3 regions of the Bacillus sp. Marseille-P3661 genome follow, and region 1 is predicted to be linked to each of the others. Evidence: riboswitches for the same ligand, from Rfam matches in the RefSeq annotation. Region 1 holds a riboswitch; each other region holds the start of a gene.
What was found. Region 1 has a riboswitch for cyclic di-GMP ahead of C1724_RS25290 (DUF5667 domain-containing protein). Riboswitches for the same ligand answer to the same signal wherever they lie in the genome.

Region 1 (3,284 bases):
CGATTGGTATGTGATTATAGGCAAGTTGAAGTTAGGTTTTAATGAATGATGGACGGTAATAATTAGAAAGGAACGTTTTAAGAATAGTATTTACCAGAAGTAGGGTCTTATTACTTTTACTAGTATTGGAAAGAATTTGTGTTACTTTTTTTTGAAGTGGGACACTGTATGAGTTGACCCCCTGGTTCCTGTAATAAAAAAATACATGTTTATATGGGAAAATGATAATCTGTCAATTAGAATAGATAAAATTGTTAAGACCACTACATTAGAAGCCAATAGTAGTGGGTTAATGGCATCATATGTAACGGTTCATTTAAATGAAGCTGAATTAGAACAACTGATAAATGCGTTGAATGAAGCAAAAGGAAATTTAAAGGCTTAACTAAGCCTGTTAAAAGAATGCTTATTTATGTACTAAACCGTCCCTCTGTTCTGCTAAAAGACAGGATTGGTCAAGAAAATATTTAATAAATGTAAAGAAAATTACTGGAAACAGAGATGGTGATTGGATTGCAATGGAGTAAGACGAAAACAATATTAGAAAATTTTTTATGTGATAAATTAAAAGGACGTATTAAGATCTATGCAACGGTATATCGGAATTTCCATGATGGTCCAAGTAGGGTATGGATTACATTCGAAAAAAAAAGAAATACTAAGTGTTTCTGATGTTACATATGCAATAGCGCATGTGAAACTATATCAAAAGATGAAAGAGAAAAAGAACCTTAAAGGAATTCCTTATGATGATGATGTGGAGGTAATGTTTGCTTCTGAAGAACGACAACAACTAATAAAGTCCTCATCTGACGCTGAAGAAATCATGATAAATCAAAACATTTTTGAAAGTTATTTTCTTTATGCAGCCTTTATGGAATATGCTACTTTGTCTATTGATGAAGCGATGAATTCAGAAAATATTATTATTAAAGCTTATTCAATGTTAGATAGAAGGTTAGGTAAAAGAAGATTAGAAAAATTAGAATTGACCCAAGAAACACATCCTTTGATTGCGGACTTTTACAAGATAAGATGCGATGTTGAAGGATTAATGAGTGGTTCAGAGGGACAGGTCCATTGACGTCTTAAGAAGTAGGGCGGGTAAACCAGTCACTATATACCTCTTTTTATACCATTATTGGTATTTTTAGAGTGGGACACTGTACCTGTCCCTCTGGTTTTTTGGTAAAAAATAATACTATTCAGTTCCCTGTTTTTCTTATATATTATATTCAAATAGTGATGAGCGAATATGTGAGTTAGTTCGTTCCTCATTTGAAAAAGGCAAATCTATCGAAAGGTAGAGACTGCAAAGTTACAGATCTACGGTGAAAACACTATGATGGCTGGGCTACCAAATGAAGAATGGCGAAAAGACTCAAGTTTAATAGAGTTAATTCGAGATTCTTCCTTTACAAAAAACTGTGCTGGAGGGATTTTTTTTATGTTAAAAAATTACTTTTTATTCAATAAAAACGTTCGCAATGTACTTGCTACTAGTATGGTTGCGACAGCTTTCGCGTTCTCTTTAGGAACTATACAGGCTTTTGCGGAAGAAAATGAGCAACCAACTGAAACACAAGTAGAAGAAAGTGTACAACAAGATCAAATAGATGCAACAACTCAAGAATCAACAACAGACGTAGTTGTAGATGAAGTAACAGAATCTGAACTAGCAGATGAGACAACAGTACCTGAGATTGAAGAAGAAGTGACAGAAGATGATACTTCAGAGGAGTCACAAACAATAGAACAATCTGAAGAAGATACTTCTTCACTTTTACCTGGTGACTTTTTCTATTTTGCTAAAAAACTAATGGAAAATGTGCAATTGGCTTTAACATTTGATGGAGTAAAAGAGGCAGAATTGCTAGCTGCATTTGCAGAAGAGCGAATTAAAGAAGCAGAATCCTTACTTGCTCAAGGTGAGGAAGAATTAGCTAATGAGATTCTTCAACAAGCCATTGAACAACAAGAATTGGCATTGGAAAAATACGAGCAATCTCAATCATCTGAAGAAGCAAAATCTGTTACTGAAGAACCAACAGAAACAGTAGAGGGCGATATTGCACAGGAACAAGCTCCTGTTGATTCAGTGCGTGCCGCACTTGAAGCTAAATTCGCTGCTAACTTAGTTGCCTTACAGACTGTATTAGATAAAGTAGAAAATCCGAAGGCAAAAGAGGCTTTAGCGAAAAATATTGTAAAAGCACAAGAAAAATTTGAAGAGAAGGTAAATAAAAAATTAGCCAAGTTAGAAGAAAAAGAATTAAAGGCAGATACGAAACGTGCAAAACTTGAGACTAAGTTAGCATCAGGTGAACTAAATGAAGAAGAATACAACGAAGAACTAGTTGAACTAAATGAAGAGTTAGCAGAAGAAAAGGCTGAAGTCATGGAAGAAATTAATGAAGAGACCGATGAAGTTGTGGAAGGTGCTCTTAAAAAAGCAAAAAATGTAGATAAAGCTAAAAAAGAAGTACGTAACGAGGACAAAGAAAACGTGTCTGACCGTGAAGACGATGCACGTAAAAAGGCAGAAGAAAAACGTGAGGCTGTAAAAAAGGAAGAAGAAGCAAAGAAAAAAGCAGAAGAAAAGCAACTTGAAGAAACTAAAAAAGCCGAAGATCGTAAGCGTGAAGAAGTGAAGAAACAAGAGGAAAAACAACGCGTGGAAGCCCAAAAACGGGCTGAAAAAGAACGTGAAGAGGCTAGAAAACAAGAAGAGAAAGCAAGAGAAGCGGCAAAAAAAGCAGAAGAAAAACAACGTGTGGTTGCGAAAAAACAAGAAGAAGCAGCGAACAAAGCAGACGAGCGTAAACGTGAAGAAGTAAAGAAACAAGAAGAGCGTTAATATGAAAATGTTAAAATTCAACGTGAAGAAATAAAGTGATGATGAATAATTTCGACAGAGAGTAGGTGGTTAGATGCCTACTCTTTTGTTATGTGAATGACGAATTAAATGTGTGCAAGAAATAAAGATACAGATCCCCTTATTGGCGACTTATTTTTGTTATTCAACTAAATGGCTGCTCAGTAAAATAAGGGCATATCGAATAGGACTTTATAAATGGGGGATATTAACTATTAATTTGAATTAGGGGTGGCCTAAATGGAAACAATTAAGCCAATTAAAATTGGGTCGAATAAGATTAGTATGAATGAAAAACTAACATCAGCTGAGGTTGGAAAACTTTGGGCAACATATATGGGAAATAGTATGTCAAATTGTATTTTAAGCTATTACCTACAACATGTTGAGGATAAAGAAATTAAAACCT
Region 2 (3,284 bases), on a different contig from region 1:
ACCCTAACTGTAAATCTTCCGCTAGAATGACACTAAAGCCTGATCCTAACGCAGCAATCACAGCCATTGACGTTGTATAGATACTTGTCATTAGTCCTACTTTTTCAGGAAATTTATTTTTAATAATACCTGGTAATAAAACATTAGAAATAGCTATGCCTATCCCAATCAATGCAGTTCCCACGAATAATAATGAAATAAACCCACTTGAACGTATCAGAATGCCACCTACGAGTACCATTAAACCAACAAATATCATTCGTTCATTACCATAACGATGACCAAATTTTGGTGCTAAAATGGATAGAATCCCAAATGAAAGTAACGGAAGTGTCGTGATAAAACCAGCTAAACCAGCTGTGATCCCCGTATCTGCACGAATTAAACTAACTAACGGCCCAACCGATGTCAACGCTGGTCGTAAATTAAACGCAACCAAAATAATTCCTACTAACAATAGTGTTTTCCCTACTGTTCTTGTTTCGGTATTTACTAAAGTTTGACTTTTAGTCTGACTTTGCATTATGAAAACTCCTTTTATTGAAATACCTCTTCTATCCACTTTTTTGTCATTTGATAGGTAACAGGATGAGATAATATCCCATCATGATTTGCTTCACTAATCATATGTACCTTCGCATTATTATACTTTGTAAATAGTGGGTGATATTGGTCAGCTACAAATTCCTCATCTTTATCTCCTACAAGTACTAATGTAGGTTTATGCAATGCTTTTAGACTATCTTTGTAAAGATGTGGAAAACGAGAGAAAAATAGTCGGTAACTCAGTTGAAGGGTTTCCCTGCCATGTTGAATATGCTCGGGCTTATTATTTGTATATACCATCCAATTGTTAAATTTAGTAATCCTAAGACGATTAAGGAGCATTAATGAAAGTAATTTAATGAAACTTACACTCGAGCTGCTATTTTCGTTTTTTTTCGGTGTTGTTGGAGCAAATGGATGAATAAAGGGTGCCAGCAATAAATATCCATGGATATGCTCGCTATATGAGCTTACTGCAAAGCGCAGTGTCGTACCTCCGCCAGCAGAGTGGCCGGCTAGAATGATCGTTGGGTTGTTATGTTTACGATTGATCCAATTTATGAAGTCCATTAAATCATCCTCATGCTGGCCAATATAATCCAAGTCCCCTCTCCGTATTGACTGCTTTCCATAACCACGTAAATCTGGTGTATATACATGCGCAAGATTTTCATTTGCAATAAAATCGGCGATCGGACTTAAATATTTATGATCTTCACTTATTCCATGGAGCAAGATCATCACGTTATCTGATTCTGCTGGATAATAGTGAAAAAACAGGTCACTTTTATCCCTTGCCTGAAAAGAGTCCATTGTTAAAATCCTCCAAATAATGAGTCTGTTAATATTATACTATGTTTTTTTAATATTACAATAATTCAGGCTACTAGAACAAAAACCAAAAACTACACTAACATACTTACCTATTTCTAAGACATGCCAGGGTTAATTTCTCTAAGGACACTAAAAAGTCCGCAACGTCTTCTTCTTTATCCTGCGAATATATTGCACTCGTACTATTTTTAACTCAAATAAAAAGCGCCTTAACCCAGAACAAAAAGTTCGTGAAGTAAGGCGTTTTTTTATATGCTAATATACTACCTAAAATCTAAACCATAATGAATTATTCCATTGATTTTAATGCTAATTTCCATTGGATATACGATAGTCCTCCAATTAACACCATTGTTGCTGCGATGGACAACCACATAGTAAAAACTCCCTTCCTTGAAATGTACCTTAATCGCACCTCGTAGGAAGTATCGTTATTCGGTAGCTGGCGAACATGGTCGTTTGACTTTAGCCCCTCTAGCTTTGCGTCACTGACTTTCGTCAGGTTTGCCACTTCGTACGATTTCGGTTGTGTTACTTATACCCATATTAGCAAAAAATCAAACTTGGAAATATAGATCAATAGTAACAAATTTTGTTGAAAAATTGGTGAAAAGGTATTTTTTTATTTCCTTGCATCTAAACTATTAGGTTTAAAGTCTCGATCATTCGCAGAATTTTAATAAATAATTATGTTATCCATTTATAGTCAAACTGTTTCAATATTTTTTTAAAATTAATCAAAAAGTCTCGCAATTAACCCTGCAACAATCACAACAATAATGGCCCCAATAAGTGCAGGGCCTAACCAAATACCCGCTACTACCGGGCCCCAAGACCCAAATAAATCTGGCCCTAGCCAAGCCCCAATAAACCCAGCGACAATAGCTCCGGCCCAACCTCCAGGCATCCCAAAAGGTGACAACTTATCCGCTACGATTCCTATAACCAACGCCATAACTGCAGTCAAAATAAAAGTAATTAGATCCATTTATTTTACTCCTTTTTGCTATCTTATGCAGTCTTGTATGGTTTGTTCGAATTATCTTTAATACTGTCCATGAGGAACAGCATGTTGGGAAATTCATATATATAACATTAGCATAGCATAGCAATACCAATTAAGCAGCTATATACATGCCCTTAGCGATATACACCTTCGTTATTACTTATTATTTTTCCTAACGAAGGTACTGCACTATTACCTTATAAATGGGGGGTTAGAATGAAAACAGCTTTAGTAACAGGTATTACCGGTCAAGATGGTGCCTATCTCGCAAAATTTTTATTAGAAAAAGGCTACAAAGTAGTTGGGCTTAAAGCCCGCAGAAGTTCAGAGACACATTGGAGATTATCCTTCTTAGGAATACAAGAAGATGTAGATCTAATTGAAGGTGATATTACAGATCCTTCCTCCCTTATTCGCGTATTAAAACAGACAATGCCTGATGAAGTTTATAACCTTGCAGCACAAAGCTTTGTTGGAACTTCATGGGAGCAACCTATCCTCACAGCAAATGTAACAGGGGTTGGCGTTCTCAACATGTTAGAGGCGATCCGATTAGTAAACCCGAGCATAAAATTCTATCAAGCTTCAACCAGTGAGATGTTCGGTTTAATTCAAGAACAAATGCAATCGGAAAAAACGCCATTTTACCCTAGAAGTCCTTACGGCGTCTCTAAATTATTTGGTCATTGGATGACAGTAAACTATCGTGAAAGCTTTCAAATGTTTACATGCAGCGGGATTTTATTTAACCATGAGTCACCATTAAGAGGGATTGAGTTTGTTACCAGGAAGGTTACAGACGGAGTTGCTAGAATCAAATTAGGAAAACAAAATGAATTAAAACTTGGAAACCTAGATGCAAAACGCGATTGGGGATTTGCTGGGGATTACGTAACAG
Region 3 (3,284 bases), 760 kb from region 1:
CGCAAAATTTTGCAAATGGATTACGTGCATGTTTGCGGCAAGATCCAGATGTGATTTTAGTAGGGGAAATGCGAGACTTAGAAACGATTTCAACAGCTATTACGGCAGCAGAAACAGGGCATTTAGTGCTAGGAACCTTACATACAACGAGTGCACCAGCAACTATTGATCGAATTATTGATGTATTTCCGCCTAATCAGCATGCCCAAGTGCGCATCCAACTAGCATCAGTATTGGCCGCAATTATTTCACAGCGCCTTTTCCAAACTGCAGACAAAAAAGGGCGGAAAGCAGCTACTGAAATATTAGTGAATACAGCAGCTATTAAAAATTTAATTCGCAATGAAAAAATTCATCAAATACCGAGCGTCATGCAAACTAGCAAAGCAGCCGGAATGCATACTTTGGAGATGTCAATTAAAGATCTAGTAGAACACAAATATATTACTAAAGAAATGGCCGCTCCTTATTTGCAGGAAGGAGCTTTATAGAATGGCTTACTTTCGCTACAAAGGTCGCAATAAAACAGGAAAAGTAGTTCAAGGGCGAATCAAAGGCGATTCGCAAAAGGAGACAGTTCAACAGCTCCGTGAACAAGGAATAGCGGTAACTTCAATTGAGGAACTAACTAGCATTTTATATAAAGAAATTAAATTATTTGAAGGTCGTGTAAAATTACAGGATTTTGTCATTTATATTCGCCAGTTTTCAACTTTATTAAAAGCAGGGATTTCTGTTGTTGATGCAACAAATATACTATCACAGCAAACAAACAGCAAAGTCTTAAATGCAGCTTTAGTAGATGTAGAAGAAGGTTTGCGCGCAGGTAATCCCTTTTCAGATGTTGCTGAAAAGCATCGCAAAGTGTTTCCGTCGCTATTTATCAATATGATCCGGGCGGGAGAAGCAGGCGGTAATATGGATGAAATTTTAGACCGTCTCGCTGTTTATTATGAAAAGCAGCATAATACGAGAGCCAAAGTTAAGTCAGCGATGGCCTATCCCATTGTTGTCGGGGGAATTGCCGCTGTTGTCGTCATATTTTTGTTAGCAGCAGTAGTGCCAACATTTGCTAGCATGTTTCAGTCATTTGGATCAGAGCTGCCGCTCATTACAAGACTTGTTGTGAATGCTGGGAATTACTTCAAATCCCTTTGGTGGGTTTTTATTTTATTGGTTGTTGCAGCTTACTTTGGATTTACCACATTGCAACGTAATCCAAAAACAAAATATTACATTGATTATGCACTTATAAAAATACCGATCTTCGGTAAACTACTACAAAAAGCAGCGTTAGCAAGGATGACACGAACAATGGCATCTTTATTTGCGACTTCTGTTCCTATTCTCCAATCTGTTGCCATTGTTGAAAGAATTGTTGGCAACGAAGTAGTCGTGAAAGTGCTTAAGGAATCAAGAAACGCGTTAGAAACAGGCCAATCAATGGTAGGTCCAATGGAAAAGCATTGGATATTCCCACCGCTTGTTACGCAAATGTTGGCTGTTGGCGAAAAAACAGGTTCTTTAGACGTGATGCTTGATAAGGTTGCTGATTTTTATGAAACAGAGGTTGATCATGCAACAGACCAAATTAAATCGCTAATTGAGCCGTTAATGATTGTATTTTTGTCTGTTGTCGTCGGTGGTATTGTAGCAGCAATTGCGATCCCAATGTTTTCCATTTTCGAGCAAATTCAATAGGCTTAACAAAAATTTCACATTAAAGAAATAAATTTCTATAGATAATCTAAACAATTCTTTATATAATAGATTTAGTTCGAAAGTATTATATTGGAAGCAATGAAGAATCGTTCGTAAATGGGCACTTGGACGATTTGGAGCTACTAGTGCAACCGGCCAGTTTTATTTATAGAGATAAATATTATTGGCCTTTTTATTTTCCCAAAAATACACCACAGATTTTCAAATAAATTGGCTATAAAAAGAGAAAATAGCCAAAACAAACAAATGATGGAATAGGAGAGAAGAAATGATTAAAAAAATGAAACAGCTGCTTAAGAATAACAAAGGTTTTACATTAGTTGAATTACTTGCAGTAATCGTTATTTTGGGAATTATTGCAGCGATTGCTGTGCCGAGTATTGGGAATATAATTGACAATAGTAAAAAGGATGCACATGTTGCTAATGCAAGACAACTAATTGAGGCAGCAAGATTGAAGGTTGCATCTGAAGGAATTAATATTACAACTACTGCCACAGAGTTACAAATGACTGATTTAGTTAGTCAGGGCTATCTAGAATCTGCTCCTAAAGATCCAACCGGTACAGGATCATATACTGCTGGGGAAGTTTATGTACAAAAAAATGCCACTGGAATTATAGAATATTCAGTATGGCTAGATGGAGCAAACCATGATATTGGATCGGATGGTACTGGTGTTAAAGCAGCTGATCTTGATCGCACTGATGTAACAGGATAAATTTGAATTGACCACCGCATCAACCCCGTTGATGCGGTTTTCCACATCTACACCAAAAGGAGGTTCCCACAACATGATTCTAAATATTTTTTCCCTTGATCCTAATCGCCAAAAATATCCCTTAACAGAAACATTTGCGGTGATTGCGATTATTGGAATTTCGTTTGTTGTGGGAAATATTTTATTAGCGCGTGCCATCGAAATTTCTGAAAAGCATTCCCATCTTTTCAACGTAGATGCGATCACTCGTGTAATGCCCATCTACCTTGTTAGAGAACAGCCTTCTTTTAGTAGGGATGATTACTATAATGAGCATTCTTTATACTATACAGATATTTCATTAACAACACTAATTCAATCGAACTATATTCAAGGTGGTTTGGATTCGGAATCTTTTGATTCGATAACATCGCTTGATCAAGTGTACGGTGATCACTCATACATAAGAGTAATTAAAGTTAAGGATCAGGTAATATATCAAATTTATTTAACAGCAGTTGATCAAAAACAAACTTCGATCATAAATACAATCACAAATCCAACGCTAGTAGGAGAAAAGTCTATACAAACAATGGTGCCGATTGATACACTTGATACGGAAGATGTTGTTCTACCCAAATATTAACTTGGAATGATACCTATGAATTTTATTTTACTTATCTATATAGGAATTGTTGGCCTTGTATTAGGATCATTTTATAATGTTGTTGGTTTGCGGGTGCCGCAAAAATTGTCGATCATCAAACCACGCTCTCATTGTCCAAACTGTCAACATGAACTAACAGCCACGGAGCTGATTCCTGTTTTTTCTTTTATATTACAAAAAGGAAAATGTAAAAGC

Region 2: linked by a shared signal. The riboswitch ahead of C1724_RS16010 (alpha/beta hydrolase) and the one ahead of C1724_RS25290 (DUF5667 domain-containing protein) in region 1 are both predicted to bind cyclic di-GMP.
Region 3: linked by a shared signal. The riboswitch ahead of C1724_RS03805 (type II secretion system protein) and the one ahead of C1724_RS25290 (DUF5667 domain-containing protein) in region 1 are both predicted to bind cyclic di-GMP.

What each region holds. Positions count from the first base shown of each region.
Region 1 is NZ_LT965953.1:1,611,289-1,614,572, reverse strand. It holds gene C1724_RS07505 (hypothetical protein) at 206-385, shown strand; gene C1724_RS26505 (SF0329 family protein) at 502-672, shown strand; gene C1724_RS07500 (SF0329 family protein) at 611-1,084, shown strand; cyclic di-GMP riboswitch class I at 1,277-1,362, shown strand; gene C1724_RS25290 (DUF5667 domain-containing protein) at 1,448-2,857, shown strand; gene C1724_RS07495 (DUF3231 family protein) at 3,116-3,284, shown strand, end outside.
Region 2 is NZ_LT965954.1:995,799-999,082, forward strand. It holds gene C1724_RS16005 (CynX/NimT family MFS transporter) at 1-523, opposite strand, end outside; gene C1724_RS16010 (alpha/beta hydrolase) at 538-1,359, opposite strand; cyclic di-GMP riboswitch class I at 1,815-1,899, opposite strand; gene C1724_RS16015 (GlsB/YeaQ/YmgE family stress response membrane protein) at 2,114-2,368, opposite strand; gene gmd (GDP-mannose 4,6-dehydratase) at 2,603-3,284, shown strand, end outside.
Region 3 is NZ_LT965953.1:847,959-851,242, forward strand. It holds gene C1724_RS03795 (type IV pilus twitching motility protein PilT) at 1-491, shown strand, start outside; gene C1724_RS03800 (type II secretion system F family protein) at 493-1,701, shown strand; cyclic di-GMP riboswitch class II at 1,785-1,868, shown strand; gene C1724_RS03805 (type II secretion system protein) at 1,991-2,443, shown strand; gene C1724_RS03810 (hypothetical protein) at 2,517-3,068, shown strand; gene C1724_RS03815 (prepilin peptidase) at 3,084-3,284, shown strand, end outside.